2 regions of the Mycobacterium sp. DBP42 genome follow, and region 1 is predicted to be linked to the other one. Evidence: riboswitches for the same ligand, from Rfam matches in the RefSeq annotation. Region 1 holds a riboswitch; the other holds the start of a gene.
The links. A riboswitch is a leader RNA that binds a small molecule or an ion and turns the genes downstream of it on or off. The one in region 1 is predicted to bind glycine.
Positions count from the first base shown of each region.

Region 1 (7,603 bases):
GTAGTCGGCCAAGACGACCACTGCACCGGCCTCTGCCGCGATGTAGTGCGCGAGGTACTCCTCTTGCCGTGGATTGCGAACGATGAAGGCGCCGCCGTGTAGGTGCAGGTTGACCGGCGGCCCGTCCGCGCCGGCCTTGGCGAGCGGGGCATCAGGGTGCGGTGAGTAGATGAAACACCGGACCGCGCCGTGACGTGTGGCCACGTCGACGATTTCGGGCGGGTCGATCCGTTGGGTCGCGGAACCGAAACTGCGTGGGGTGGGTACGAGCGGCAGCAGGCGCTGGGCCACGTGCGCTGAGAGTCGTGCGCCTGCTCGCCGCGTTCTGCTGGACGTAGCTGTGTTCACTCCGCGGAACGGTAGCCAAGGCCGCTCGACGCCGGCTTGTCGTGAAGAGCTGAAAAGTGTGGTTGTCGTTGGTCGAAGACGACAGACGGCGATCTGGAGTGTTGCATTCAGCCGGTATCGCGCATCAACCCCTGCAGCGCTGTTTCGGCGAGCCGACGGGCGTGTGCCTCGGTGAGCGCGCAATGTCCGGTCAGCCGGCGGAAGATGAGTGGACCGAACAGGATGTCGATGACGTCGTCGATCGCGACGGCGGCGTCGGCATCACCGCGGGCCACACCACGCTGCCATAGCTCGGTGATCGCCGCACGCCGACCGCTGAGAAAGTACTCGCGGAAATATGCTGCGCCCGTTCGGTCCTCGACGCAGGCCGCGAGCAACTGGGCGAATACCTCGCCGCGAGCACCGGCGTAGAACGCCGATACACGTACCACCTGCTCGACGAGATCGCCTGCGGTGGTGCCGGTATCGGGCAGAGGCAGTGATTCGGCCATCATGGTGCCGAAGGCTTCGGCCGCGATGGCGGTCCGCGATGGCCAGTGTTTGTAGATGGTGGCTTTGCTGGCGCCGGATCGGGCGGCGATCGCGTCGACCGTGGCGGCAGGGTATCCGCCCTCGTCGAGCAATGTCGCGGTGGCGTCGAGGATGGACTGATGGACGCGGTCGCTGCGTGCGCCGGTGGGGCGGACGAAATCCTCGCCCGCCCCACCGGCTATCGCCTCAGCTCGCGGCGACATCATCGAAATCCGTTGATTCCGAGACGCTTCGCCATTGCGCGAGCTCGGTTTGCACGTGCGCGATCTTGCCTTCGACCGCCGCGATGGTGTCGTTGCCCAGCATCAGACGCAGTGGGGGCTGTTCGGCTTCGGCGACGTCGATGATCGCCTTGGCTGCCTTCACCGGGTCGCCCGGCTGGTCGTGATTGCGCTCTGCTGCAGCGCCGCGCATCTGTCCGGCGGGGCCAGTTGCGTAGTCGTCGATGATGTTGCGCTGGGTCTGCAGGCTCGACGAATCGAGGAAGTCGGTGCGGAAGTAGCCGGGCTCGACCACCATGACATGGACGCCGAGCGGCTGCAGTTCGGCGTGCAGCGCTTCGGAGAGTGCCTCGACGGCGAACTTGGTCGATGCGTAGACGCCCCAACCGGGCGAGCCGACGAATCCGCCGACCGAGGAGATGTTGACGATGGTGCCGGCCCGCTGGGCCCGCAGCACCGGGGTGACGGCCCGGGTCACGGTCAGCAGGCCGAAGACGTTGGTCTCGTAGACAGCGCGTACCTCGGCGTCGGTGGCCTCCTCGACGGCTCCGAGCAGGCCGCGTCCGGCGTTGTTGATCAGTACATCGATCCGGCCGAAGCGTTCCACCGCGGCCTGCGCGGCCTGTTGTGCCTGCGCTTCGTTGGTGACGTCCAGGGCGACGGCGAGCACGTTGTCGTCCTCGCCGAGTGCGGCGGTGACGGCGGCGGCGTCACGCGCGGTGGCGACCACCTGGTGTCCGCGGGCCAATGCGTCGCGGGCGATCTGCAATCCGAATCCGCGGGACGCCCCGGTGATGAACCAAACGCTCATGTCTGTGACCACCTATTCTGAGCTATCTGAACTGTACGTTCAGTTTAGTTACGATGATGGCCTGTGCAACTGGGACGAGGCCGGGATTATTCCGACCGGCTGACACCGCCGGCCGAGTAGCATCCGTCACATAACTCAATACGTCGATGACGCATTGCGGGAGAACCTCCGATTTGGGAGGCGCCGTAGGAGCAAATCCTCCCCGGGAATCTCTCAGGCCCAGTACCGCAGTGTCGAGGCAACTCTGGAGAACAGCGCGGTCTCACGCGCTTACCGAAGGTGAAAGGCGCGACGCGCCAAATCTCTCAGGTTTCAGGACAGAGCGGGGAGATGTCACCACACATACCCGGAGTTGTAGTCATGACGATCAGTGTTTTCGAACTGTTTTCGGTCGGGATCGGCCCGTCCAGCTCACACACCGTCGGCCCGATGCGGGCCGCGGGCATGTTCGTCGACGAACTTGCCAGTCGCAATGCGGTCGATCGCGTCGCCGAGGTCACGGTGGACTTGCTCGGTTCGCTGGCGGCGACCGGTGCCGGACACGGCACGTTGCCGGCGATCCTGCTGGGATTGGAGGGCTGTCGGCCCGAGACCATCGAGACCGACGAGATGGAACGGCGGCTCACCAAGATTCGCGCCGACGGCAAGATCCGGTTGGCCGGCCGGGTGGTGATCGCGTTGACCGAAGCCGACATTCAACTGCACCCGGGCCGTCGGCTGCCACAACACCCGAATGCCATGACCCTGACGGCGTTTTCGGCCGGCGGCGATACCGTCTATCGCGACACCTACTTTTCGGTGGGTGGCGGTTTCGTCGTCGCTGAATCCCGCTCTGAATCCCGCGCGGAGCCGCAAGCGTCGGTGCGAGAAGACGCCGAAGCCCCATTCCGTTCCGCGGCTGAGTTGCTCGCGTTGACCGAGCGGAACGGGTTGTCGGTGAGCCAGGTGATGCTGCGGCAGGAGTGTGTCGCCCGAACCGAAGTCGAGGTGCGGGAGCGCCTCCTGCACATCCGCGACGTCATGGTCGCCTGCCAGGCCAACGGGATGTCCCGCGACGGTGACCTGCCCGGCAATCTGCGGGTCCGGCGCCGCGCCAAGGACTGGTTCGTGCGACTCGAAGCCGAGGATCCACAGCGTGATCCGGCCTTCGCCGAGGACTGGGTGAACCTGGTGGCGCTCGCGGTCAACGAGGAGAACGCGTCGGGCGGCCGGATCGTGACCGCGCCGACCAACGGCGCGGCCGGAATCATCCCGGCGGTGCTGCACTTTGCAGTGCACTACACCCCGGCCGGAAACGCCGACCCCGACGACACCGCCGTCCGCTTCCTGCTCACCGCCGGGGCCATCGGATCGCTGTACAAGGAGCGGGCCTCGATCTCGGGTGCCGAGGTCGGCTGTCAGGGCGAGGTCGGCTCCGCCGCTTCCATGGCCGCCGCGGGCCTGGCTGAAATCCTTGGTGGCACACCGCGACAGGTCGAGAACGCGGCCGAGATCGCCATGGAGCACAGCCTCGGCCTCACCTGCGACCCGATCGGTGGGCTGGTGCAGATCCCGTGCATCGAACGCAACGCCATCTCGGCCGGCAAGGCGATCAATGCGGCACGTATGGCGCTGCGGGGCGACGGCACCCACCGCGTCAGCCTGGACCAGGTGATCGAGACCATGCGTGCCACCGGGATGGACATGAGCGTCAAGTACAAGGAGACCTCGACGGGTGGGCTCGCCGTCGCGGTCAATGTCGTCGATTGCTAGTGATGCAGCAGAGTGCGCAACGCGACGGCTTCGGGATCGTTGCCGAAGTGCTCGACGACCTGCACCTGGATCTCGCCGACGAGGCCACCGAGGATCGCTCCGACGGCGATCATGGTCGGTTCGTCGTCCTTGAACACCGGACGCAGGATCGACTCGTACTCCTCGTTGGTGAGCTGACTCATCTTGTCGATGATGGTCTTTTCCAGATCCAGCGCGTTCATGGCGTAGTCCTGAGCCTCGACCAATGTCGTGGGAAGCCGCTCGAGCACGACCTTGACCAGATGGTCCTTGGCCGCGTTGTACCGCTGGGTGCCGACGGCGAGCTTGACCAGCGGGGTGGCAATACCGGTCTGTGCATCGATCGCCGCTTCGACCTCCTTGCCCACCAGCGCGAACAGTTTGTCGGAGCCTGGACCCCGTAGCACGCCGTCGAACAGGATCTCGGGTGAGAACAGGTCCTCGGACAGAATCCGCGCGTAGTCCTCGGTGATCTTGTCGCGCTCAGCGTGCAGCAGGCCCTGGAACGGGATGAAGCCGAGGTACTTGGTGGGCTGCACCGGCCGGAACAACATGTTGAGCGCGATGTAGTCACTGATCAGGCCGACCCCGAAGCCGAACGCCGGCATGATCCACGGGTTCTGGAACAACGCCCACGCAACCATCTGGACCACGCCGATCACGAGCCCGAAGTAGATGCCGCTGCGGCGGACGAAGGCCATCGCGTTGTCGCCGAGCCCGCGCATGAGTCTGTTGAGCTTGTCCTTGTTGCGGACCAGCGTCGTCACGGCCAGGTACTGGATGTCCACGAACCGGTTGAGGTCCGCGCGCATCTCGTTGAGCATCTTCTCCACGACCTTGGGCGTCTGGTCGTGGATGCGGGCCTGGATCGCGTTTCGCGCGGCGTCGGGCAGCGAATCCCATAATCCGGGGCGGATCTGCTCGGCGATGTCGCGGGAGATGTCGTCGACCGCCTGGGTCAGCGGCTCGCGCAACGCCTCGACGGCTTCTTTGGCGTCGACCTTCGCCAGCAGCTCTTCGGGTTTCAGCAGATTCTGGGTGAGTAGCTCAATGGTTTTCGATCCCACCTTGCCCGCGCGCCGCGGCACGATGCCCTGCCAACCGAGCAGACCGACGCCCCTGAACTCCATCGGTCGATAGAGCATCTCGAGCGCGACGATCTTGGTGCTCCACCCGACGAAGGCGGCCACGAACGGCATGGACAGATAGATCAGCCAGTTGACGCCGAAATCTGCTTTGATCTCCTGCCAGGTCTGGATCGCGAGAACGGTCTCGCTGCCGCTCATGCGGTTACGAACCGTCTCGTTCCACCGCAGCCTCCCACAGGCCGCGGCCCAGGCCCGACAAGCTCAGGGTCAGCCGTTCGACCTTCGCGGCCAGCGGCCCGCGCGATGCGCTCTTGATCGCCCGCAACACCATGGGCTCGGCCAGGAGCACCTCGTACTCGGCCTTCTGAGACGGATCCTCTGGCCCGGTCTCCACCAGGCCGAGGGAGAGCAGATGACCGACGTACTGCGGAACCATGCCGGGCAACGCCACATTCGCGGTTCGGCCGATCAGACAGGCGTTCTCCAACACCGCCTGGCCGGGCGTGCGGGCCCGGGTCCAGGTGTGGATGTTGACCAGCGGTGACGTCGCCCCCTCGGAGAGTGCGCCGATGATCCGCGCCTCGTCGGCCACCAACTGATCGAGCAGGCGGTGGTACAGCTCTACCTGGCTGCCTGCGGTGCTCTGGTCCAGGGCCCGGTCCAGCAGGCGGTCCATCTTGTTGTTGAGCGATTCGGCTGTCGGTTCTTCGGGCGTGGCGATCGTCACGGGCCTCGGCGCCGAGTCGAGGGCCTCCAGCCGGTTCTTCACCAGGGTGGCCAGCTGCTCCTCGCCCCAGGCAGCCAGCTTCATGCTGGTCTTCGCGGCGTCGACCGCACGGTCGGCGATACCGAACGGATCGAACCGCTTGGGTACGAGCGGGCGAGGGTTGCGCGGTGTGCGGATGGCAATGGCGATGTCGCCGACCGGGGTGGCCAGCCTGAATCCCCGGCGCTGGTAGCCGTGCTTGGCCGGCTTCTTCTCGGACCTGTCCGGTTCGGTCCTGGTTATCTCGTCTGCCATCGCCGGTCGATCCCCCTCAAGTGGCTGATTGCCCCCGACACCGTCGCTGTGCGCCGGACTTCAAGCCGTGGCCGAGGCGACCGGCGGCAATTGATTATGGGGCAGGGTACCGGGTCGCGGCGGCGGCCGTCCGGCTGGTGACGTCGAGCCGGTGGAAGACAGGAACCCAGCTATCAACTACTCGGGTGACTTGCGCGCGATGTAGTAAAGGTTGAGCGGGTCGGATTCGATCTCGCGGGTGTCGACGTCGCGGAAGCCGGCTTCGGTGAGCATCGCGATGGCCAACTGCTGTCCCCACACCGTGCCCAGCCCGTCGCCGCCCATGGCCAGCGAAACGCTCATGCAGTGAACCGTGGAGATCGTATAGAGGAACGAGGCGAACGGCACGCCGACGTTGTCTTCCAGTTGACTCGACGCCTTGATGTCGACCATCAGGAAGGTGCCGCCGGGACGCAAGGCCCGATGGATATTGGCGAGCACCCGCGCCGGATGGGCTTGGTCGTGAATCGCGTCGAACACCGTGATCACGTCATAGGCGTCGGTCATGTCCAGTTCGGCAAGGTCACCCCGCTCGAACCGGGCGTTCGGTAGGTCGAGCCGGTTGGCCTCTGCGGTGCCGACGGCCAGGCCTTCCTCGGAAAAGTCCACGCCGGTGAACCGGCTGGCCGGGAATGCCTGTGCCATGAGGTTGATGGCATGTCCACTGCCGCAACCGAAATCGGCCACATCAACGCCGGCGCGCAGCTTCTCGGGCAAATTCTCGGCAAGCGGCAAGATGTCATCGATCAGTGCGGCATCGAACACTTCTCCGCTTTCCTCGGCCATCAGAGCGTGGAAGCGTGGATAGTCGCTGTAGGGCAGGCCGCCACCGTGCTGGAAGCAGCCGATGATCTTCTGCTCGACTTCGCCTGCCAGCGGAATGAACTGCGCGACCCGCGCCAGGTTGTCGGGGCCGGCGGCGCGGGTCAGCACCGGAGAGCGGTGGCGCGGCAGAAAATAAGTCGCCGCGGCAGGGTCGTAGTCGACGATCTCACCCGCGACCACGCCGCCGAGCCATTCCCGCACGTAGCGTTCGTTGAGGCCGGCGGTCTCGGCGATCTGGGAACTCGTGGCCGGCGGGAGTTCGGCGAGCACGTCGAACAGTCGGGTCTGGTGGCCGAGGCTGACGAGGATGGCCAGGCAGGCGCTGTCGATCGCCCCCGTCATCCGAGCAGCAAACTGTTCGGTGTCTTCGTCGATGGGCGGCGTCGTGCTTCCGTCGAGTGTCGCCATCGCGCCCACCCCTTTCGTTTCTCATATTTCCCGGTTCCTGGCCCCCTTGATTGTCGTCTCGTTGACGGCATCCTGCGGCACAAAATGTTGCGCTCGGGAGTCTGGTCCTGGCGCCGTCCTGCCGCTATATTTCAATTCGTGTGGAATTCATTGTGTACAGAAATCTGGTTCCACGGATGAGCCGTCCGGCCGGACCTGTCGTCAAGCACACCGGGCGTCGGCCGGGTCCCAACGTCACCCGGGAATGGATCGCCGACACCGCCCGTAAGCACTTCGCCGCCTTCGGCTACGACCGCACCTCGATGCGGCAGGTCGCGTTGGCGGCCGGGGTCGATCCGGCGCTGGTGTCCCACTACTTCGGCACCAAGCTGGATCTGTTCCTGGCTGTCGTGGAGTTGCCGATCGACCCGACTGCACTGATCGATCGGGTGGTCAGCGGTGGCGCCGCCGGTGCCGGTATGCGGTTGGCAAATGCAGTGCTGGACGTTCTCGACGACGAGGTGCGCCGTCGCCCGATGATGGGGATGATCCGCGCAGCGAC
Region 1 covers NZ_VCMY01000038.1:23,139-30,741, reverse strand. Annotated here, with positions in the region: gene E0T84_RS25145 (alpha/beta hydrolase fold domain-containing protein) at 1-291, opposite strand, end outside; gene E0T84_RS25140 (TetR/AcrR family transcriptional regulator) at 456-1,085, opposite strand; gene E0T84_RS25135 (oxidoreductase) at 1,066-1,911, opposite strand; glycine riboswitch at 2,146-2,242, shown strand; gene E0T84_RS25130 (L-serine ammonia-lyase) at 2,272-3,663, shown strand; gene E0T84_RS25125 (hypothetical protein) at 3,660-4,967, opposite strand; gene E0T84_RS25120 (Abi-alpha family protein) at 4,972-5,790, opposite strand; gene E0T84_RS25115 (class I SAM-dependent methyltransferase) at 5,968-7,062, opposite strand; gene E0T84_RS25110 (TetR family transcriptional regulator) at 7,239-7,603, shown strand, end outside.

Region 2 (7,603 bases), on a different contig from region 1:
GAAAACGACGAGACGGAATACCTCGAGGCGCAGTACGACGACGGCGAGTACGACGAAGGCGACGGCTTCGACGACGAGTACGTCGACGAGTACCGCGGCGGCTACGCCGACGAGTACGACCCGGAATACGACCCCGAGTACTCCGGGGCGTTTTCCGACGGCGACTTCGCCGACGAGCAGCCGACCACGCAGTTCGGCGCCGTGTCCGAACCACCGCCGCCGTCCACTCCGACGAGCCGCCAGCGCGCCGACTGGGACGGTGAGTGGACCGGCAGCCACCGCGCTGTCGAGTCCGGGCGCCGAGGTGTCAGCATCGGCGTGATCGTCACCCTGGTCACCGTGGTGGCCCTGGTCGGCGCGGTCATCCTGTGGAAGTTCTTCGGTGACGTCCTGGCCGGACGCAGCGACGCCGCCGCCGCGCGGTGTGTCGACGGGGAACTCGGGGTCGCCGTGATCGCCGACCCGACCATCTCGACGCACATCGAGGGACTGGCCAACACGTACAACGAGTCGGTCAGCCCCGTCGGCGACCGCTGCGTCAAGGTACGCGTGCAGTCGGCCGAATCAGACCGGGTGGTCAGCGGTTTCGCCGATGCGTGGCCGAGCGAACTGGGCGACCGTCCGGCACTGTGGATCCCGGCCAGTAGCATCGCCGCGGCGCGGCTGGAAGCCACCGCGGGCGCCAAGACCGTCAGCGACAGCCGCTCCCTGGTCACCTCACCGGTTCTGCTCGCGGTCCGTCCGCAACTCAAGGAAGCTCTGGCACAACAGACCTGGGCCACCCTGCCACAACTGCAGAACAGCCCGGCCGCGATGAACGCGCTCAAGCTTCCCGGTTGGGGCACGCTCAAACTCGCGCTGCCGACGCACAGCAACGGCGATGCCGCTTCCCTGGCCGCCGAGGCCGTCGCCGCGGCTTCGGCCCCTTCGGGCGCACCGGCGACCTCGGGGATAAGCGGTGCCACCAGCTTGCTGCGCGGCCAACCCAAACTCGATGACAGCCAGCTGGGAACCGCCCTGGACGCGCTGCTCAACGCCTCCGATCCGGCGACGGCGCCGGTGCACGCGGTGGCCACCACCGAACAGCAGATCTTCCAGCGGGGAACCTCGCTCGACGATGCCAAGTCCGCCCTCGCCGGGTGGCTGCCACCCGGCCCGACCGCCACCGCCGATTATCCGACGGTTCTGCTGTCCGGGGACTGGCTGGAGAAGGAACAGGTCACGGCGGCCAGCGAGTTCGCCCGCTATCTGCGCAAGCCCGAGCAGCTCGCCGAACTCGCCAAGGCCGGGTTCCGGGCGGAGGGCACGACACCTCCGTCCAGCGATGTCACCGACTTCGGCCGGCTGGCCGCACCGTTGTCGATCGGTGACAACACCACGCGCGTGACGTTGGCCAACGCGACGGCCGCTCCGACGGGAAGCTCCGCGGTCACCATCATGCTCGACCAGTCGATGCCGACCGAGGAGGGCGGCAAGTCCCGGCTGGCCAACGTGGTGGCCGCGCTCAACAACCGGCTCAAGGCACTGCCCGACACCGCGTCGGTCGGCCTGTGGACCTTCGACGGCACCGAAGGGCGCTCGGAGGTTTCCACGGGACCGCTGGCCGAACCGGTGAGCGGGCAGCGTCGCTCCGATGAGTTGACCTCGACGCTCGACGACCAGTCCGCCTCGGGCGGCGGTGCGGTGTCGTTCACCACACTGCGGATGATCTACAACGAGGCGCTGTCGAAATACCGTGAGGGCCAGACCAATTCGATTCTGGTGATCACCACCGGACCGCACACCGATCAGAGCCTGGACGGGCCTGGGCTGCAGGAGTTCATCCGGGGCGCTTTCGACCCGGCGCGCCCGATCGCGGTGAACGTGATCGATTTCGGCAGCGGCTCGGACCGGGCCACCTGGGAAGCCGTCGCACAGGCGAGCAGTGGCACCTACCAACACGTGGTCAGCTCGGCTTCACCCGAGCTGACCACCGCCGTCAACACGATGCTGGGCTGACCCGCCGCGCCGCAGCCGGCCGTCGGAACGCCTGGGTCAGGCGAACGCCTCGACCGGCGGGCAGGAACACACCAGATTCCGGTCGCCGTAGGCCCCGTCGATGCGCCGCACCGGCGGCCACACCTTCGGGCGGAATCCCTTGCCCAGCGGGTACGCGGCCTGCTCGCGGGTGTACGGATGATCCCACTGCGCCACCAGCAGGCACTCGGCGGTGTGCGGGGCGCCGCGCAACGGGTTGTCGTCCACCGGCCACTCCCCCGAACCGACCCGGTCGATCTCGGCGCGAATCGCGATCATCGCGTCGCAGAACGCGTCCACCTCGGCCAGGCTTTCGCTCTCGGTCGGCTCGACCATCAACGTGCCGGCCACCGGGAAGCTCATCGTCGGCGCATGGAAACCGTAGTCCGCCAGTCGCTTTGCCACGTCGTCCACGGTCACGCCGGTGTCCTTGGTGATCCCGCGAAGGTCCAGGATGCACTCGTGGGCGACCATGCCGTTCTCGCCGGTGTAGAGCACCGGGTAGTACTCGTCGAGGCGGCGGGCCACGTAGTTGGCCGAGGCGATCGCGGTCAGCGTGGCCTCTCGTAGGCCGTCGGCACCCATCATCCGGATGTAGGCCCAGGTGATCGGCAGGATCGAGGCCGACCCATACGGGGCGGCCGACACCGTGTGGTCGTCGGGAAGTTCGTCGGCCAGTGGATGGCCCGGCAGGAACGGAGCCAGGTGCGAACGCACCGCAACCGGACCCACCCCGGGGCCGCCGCCGCCGTGCGGGATGCAGAACGTCTTGTGCAGGTTCAGATGGCTGACGTCACCGCCGAAGCGGCCCGGGCGGGCCAACCCGACCAGCGCATTGAGGTTGGCGCCGTCCACGTAGACCTGACCGCCCACATCGTGCACCGCCGCGCAGATGTCGGCGACGTCGTGTTCGTACACCCCGTGCGTCGACGGATACGTGATCATCAGCGCCGCAACGCGATCGGCGTGCTCGGCGATCTTCGCCCGCAGGTCGTCGAGGTCGACGTCTCCGTTCTCGCGGCAGGCCACCACCACCACGCGCATGCCGGCCAGCGCCGCCGAGGCCGCATTGGTGCCGTGAGCGCTCGACGGGATCAGGCAGAGATCGCGGTCGGTGTCACCCCGGGAGACGTGGTAGGCCTTGATCGCCAGCAGGCCGGCGTACTCACCCTGCGAACCGGCGTTGGGCTGCAACGAAATCTGGTCGTAGCCGGTGATCCCGGTGAGCCAATCCTGCAGGTCGGCGATCAGTTTGCGCAGGCCCGGGTTGTCCGATGCCGGGGCGAACGGGTGCTGACGGCCGAATTCGGGCCAGGTGATCGGCTCCATCTCGGCCGCGGCGTTGAGCTTCATCGTGCAGGAGCCCAGCGGAATCATGCTGCGATCCAAGGCAATGTCCTTGTCCGCCAGCGCCCGCAGGTACCGCATCATCTCGGTCTCGGTGCGGTAGGAGTTGAACGCCGGGTGCGTGAGGAAGCTGGAAGTTCTGGCGGTGCGCTCGATCGGATCGGCGTCGGCCGGATTCGCGGCCGGCACCCCGAACGCGTCGAGGACGGCAGCCACGTGCTCATCGGTGGTCGCCTCGTCACAGGAAACCGACACGTGGTCGGCGTCGACGCGCCACAGGTTGACTCCCTTGGCCTTGGCCGCCGTGACGACATCGTCGGCTCGTCCGGGAATGCGGGCCAGCACGGTGTCGAAGTATTTGTCGTGCACCAGGGCGTCGCCGAGTGCGCCCGCGATGGCCGAGGCGTGGCCGTGCACCCGGCGCGCGATCGCGGTCAGTCCTTGTGCGCCGTGGTAGCTGGCGTACATCGCGGCCATCACCGCCAGCAGTACCTGCGCGGTACAGATGTTGCTGGTCGCCTTGTCCCGGCGGATGTGCTGCTCACGGGTCTGCAGCGCCAGCCGGTACGCCGGGGCGCCATCGGCATCGACCGAGACCCCGACCAGCCGGCCCGGCAGCTGCCGGGCATGCTTGGCATGCACGGCCAGATATCCCGCGTGCGGACCACCGAATCCCATTGGCACACCGAACCGCTGGCTGGTTCCGAAGGCCACGTCCGCCCCGATCTCGCCGGGTGGGGTGATCAGGGTGAGCGCCAGCAGGTCGGCGCCGACGGCGACCAGCGCCCCGCGTTCGTGGGCGGCGCTGATCAGCGCAGACCAGTCAGCCACCTGCCCGCTCGCTCCGGGCAGTTGCACGATGACGCCGAAGAACTCGCCGTCCGGGAGCCCCTGGTGCAGATCCGCCGTGACGATCTCGATGCCGAGCGGCTCGGCACGGGTGGCCAGCACGGCGGCGGTCTGCGAGTACACGTCGGTGTCGACGAGCAGCCGATTCGTCTTGGACTTGGTCGCGCGGTGCATCAGTGTCATGGCCTCGGCGGCGGCAGTGCCCTCGTCGAGCATCGACGCGTTGGCCACCTCGAGCCCGGTCAGATCCGACACCATGGTCTGGAAGTTGAGCAGCACCTCGAGACGACCCTGGCTGATCTCGGGCTGGTAGGGCGTGTACGCCGTGTACCAGGCGGGGTTCTCAAGGATGTTGCGCCGCAGCACAGCTGGGGTGAATGTGTCGAAGTAGCCCTGACCGATCATGGAGACCGCGGTCGTGTTGGAGTCGGCCAGCGCGCGCAGCTCGGCCAGTGACTCCTCTTCGGTGGCCGGGGCGGGCAGGCCCTCCAGGCCCGGAGCCACGCCGCCGGCGCCGAGCGCGTCGAGAATTCCTGCCGGCAGAGCCTTGGCGGCGAGTTCGTCGAGCGTTGCCACGCCGATCACGTCGAGCATGGTGGCCACGGCGGCGGCGTTCGGGCCGATGTGACGGTCGGCGAAACGCGATTGATGCTGGTCGGACACGACACTCTCCTGGGGCGCAGACGTGCTCGGACGTCGTGGCAGTCCCTCTCCCTCTGTCGTCGACCCGGTCCGGGCGCCTGAGAGATTCAGCCCCGGTACAGGACTTTTCCCCATGGGCGGGTGCCCATGGGGCACCACTTTCCAGAGGCATCGGGGCCTGGCGCGGTCCTGGGTGCCTGAGAGGTTGACGGAGAGGTGTTGCTCCTTCGGCGTCCGTGACTGGCTGTCACGAAACTCTCCCGCACGAGGGCGATGCGCCGGCAATTCTACCGGCCGGGCACCGATATCGGCGAACAGACGCAGCGCTGCCCCTCGACCGCGGTCGAAGGGCAGCTACGTGTCTGTTGGCGGGAAGAAGTCAGCCGATCTTGCGGTCGCGGCTCTTGCGCCGCGACGCCAACTCATCCTCGGGTGAGGCGATGGACTCCCCGCCGTCGGCGCGCTCGCCCGGGAAGTCGGCGATGGTGCCGGTCAGCTCGCGCATGGCGCCCGACACCGCGATACCGAACACACCCTGGCCGCCCTGCAGCAGGTCGACGACCTCTTCGGCCGAGGTGCACTCGTAGACCGTGGTGCCGTCGGAGAACAGGGTGATGTTGGCCAGATCCTGCACGCCGCGCTGACGCAGATGGTCGACCGCGACCCGGATGTTGTGCAACGAGATGCCGGTGTCCAGCAGGCGCTTGACGATCTTGAGGACCAGGACGTCCTTGAACGAGTACAGGCGCTGACTACCCGATCCGGCGGCGCTCCTGATGGAGGGAACCACCAGTGAGGTGCGGGCCCAGTAATCGAGCTGACGGTAGGTGATACCGGCGATCTGGCAGGCGCTGGGACCGCGGTAACCCACCAGCTCGTCGGGCACGGAGTCGTCGGGGAACAACCCGCCTTGCACGGGTTCGCCGGCTGGCCTGACGGGCGGCTCCGCGCCGCCCCCGGTGGTCAGATCCAACTCTTCCTGCCGTGGCGTGTCACCCACTGTGAATCCTCTCGCCGTTCGAACTCGCCCGCACCGCACTGCCATGTCCTGCAACGCGGCAATCTTCAACGCGACGGTTTGCTGCGAACTCGAATGTGTCGAGCATACGCTTCCCGCCGAGCCCTGATTGCCCGCTGCGAAGAAAGTATGGGGCCCGAATTCCCGCCCGATTGTCTCCCGCGCCGCGTGTCGACTCCGGTATACCCACTTGAGACGTACCCGTGATCTGCGACTGAACAGCGGCGCCGGCGTCGGTCATGTCGCCTTGAAGTCGTCCGGCGAAACGCTGTCGAGGAACTCCTTGAACTTCTCCACCTCGTCCTCACGCACGGTTCCGGCGGCCTCGTCGTCGTTCTCGTCGGGAATGAGCAGGCCGGCCTCGGCCAGCACCGCCTCCTCGACATAGATCGGGACGCCGACCCGCAAGGCGATCGCCACCGAGTCCGACGGCCGGGCTGAGACCTTGATGTCGCGGTCGAAGATCAGGTCGGCGTAGAAAGTGCCTTCCTGAAGGTCGACGATCCGCACCTCTTTGAGCGAATGGCCAAGGGCGGTAATGACATCTCGGATCAAGTCGTGGGTGAGGGGCCGGGTGGGCTCTACGCCCTGCTGCTCCAGCGCGATCGCTGCAGCCTCCGACTGCCCGATCCAGATCGGCAGGTAGCGGTCACCGTTGGACTCCCGCAAAAGCAACACGGGTTGGTTCTGCGGCTGTTCCACCCGAATGCCGACCACGCGAACCTCAGCCATCTGTGCCTGCCCTCCGCACCGCCGTGCCGTTTCGTCGAATCTTCGTCCGTCGCGCAGTCCGCCTCCCGTAGCCAGGAGTCCCGACTCAGACGAACTGGCCGTCAAAACGAGTCTAGTCCTCAGCGATCCAGAACGTCGCGTACGGCGGACTTGATCAAAGACGTGTGCAACGTGATCGCCAAGGCGGCCACTTCACGGGCCAGATCGTCGGCCCGGTCGCGGGCTCCGGCCTTGCCCGCCTTGCCCACTGGGCCTGCGATCTGGGCAATCAGGTCGGATTGCCGGTCCGCCGCCGAGCGAAACGCCCGCAGGTGCCGGGGCTCGACGCCGTAGTCGCCGAGGGCCCGTGCGCACTGGGCGATCACCACGGAATGTTCGTCGAAAAACCCAGCCGGCCCGGCAGTGATGATGCCGTTGCGCAACAACGCCCCCAGCATCTCTTCATCGATGCCAGACCGAGTCAACAGGTCTTCCCGGGACAACCGGACCTGGGTCGGCGCCACCGCCGAAACCCCGGCGGCGCCGTCCGGCCCCTCGGCGCCCTCGGACACCGGCACCAGACGAGGCACCCCGTAGGTGGTGGACCCGGCCTGGGGCAGCTCGCCGTCGGGTTGAGCGTCCAGCTGCGCCTTGATCACCTTCAGTGGCAGGTACTGGTCACGCTGCGCGGTCAGGATGAACCGCAGCCGCGCACAGTCGTACGCGGTGAACCGCCGGTAACCCGACGCGGTCCGCTGCGGCGTCACCAGCCCCTCGGCCTCGAGGAACCGGATCTTGGAGATGCTGACGTCCGGGAAGTCACCCCGGAGCAGGTCCAAGACTGCACCGATCGACATCCCGGCCAGTGCAGGTCTGTCGGGGGCAGTCATGGGCTAGCTGGTCTGGCTGCTGTCGTCGTCAGAACGGGGACCGGTGAGGAACACCAGGCGGAACTTCCCGATCTGCACCTCGTCGCCGTTGGCGAGCACTGCCGAGTCGACCGGCTCGCGGTTGACGTAC
Region 2 covers NZ_VCMY01000045.1:13,058-20,660, reverse strand. Annotated here, with positions in the region: gene E0T84_RS26845 (substrate-binding domain-containing protein) at 1-1,998, shown strand, start outside; gene gcvP (aminomethyl-transferring glycine dehydrogenase) at 2,035-4,875, opposite strand; glycine riboswitch at 5,029-5,127, opposite strand; gene E0T84_RS26835 (MerR family transcriptional regulator) at 5,234-5,854, opposite strand; gene E0T84_RS26830 (bifunctional nuclease family protein) at 6,110-6,604, opposite strand; gene E0T84_RS26825 (MerR family transcriptional regulator) at 6,724-7,473, opposite strand; gene garA (glycogen accumulation regulator GarA) at 7,477-7,603, opposite strand, start outside.
Region 2: linked by a shared signal. The riboswitch ahead of gcvP (aminomethyl-transferring glycine dehydrogenase) and the one ahead of E0T84_RS25130 (L-serine ammonia-lyase) in region 1 are both predicted to bind glycine.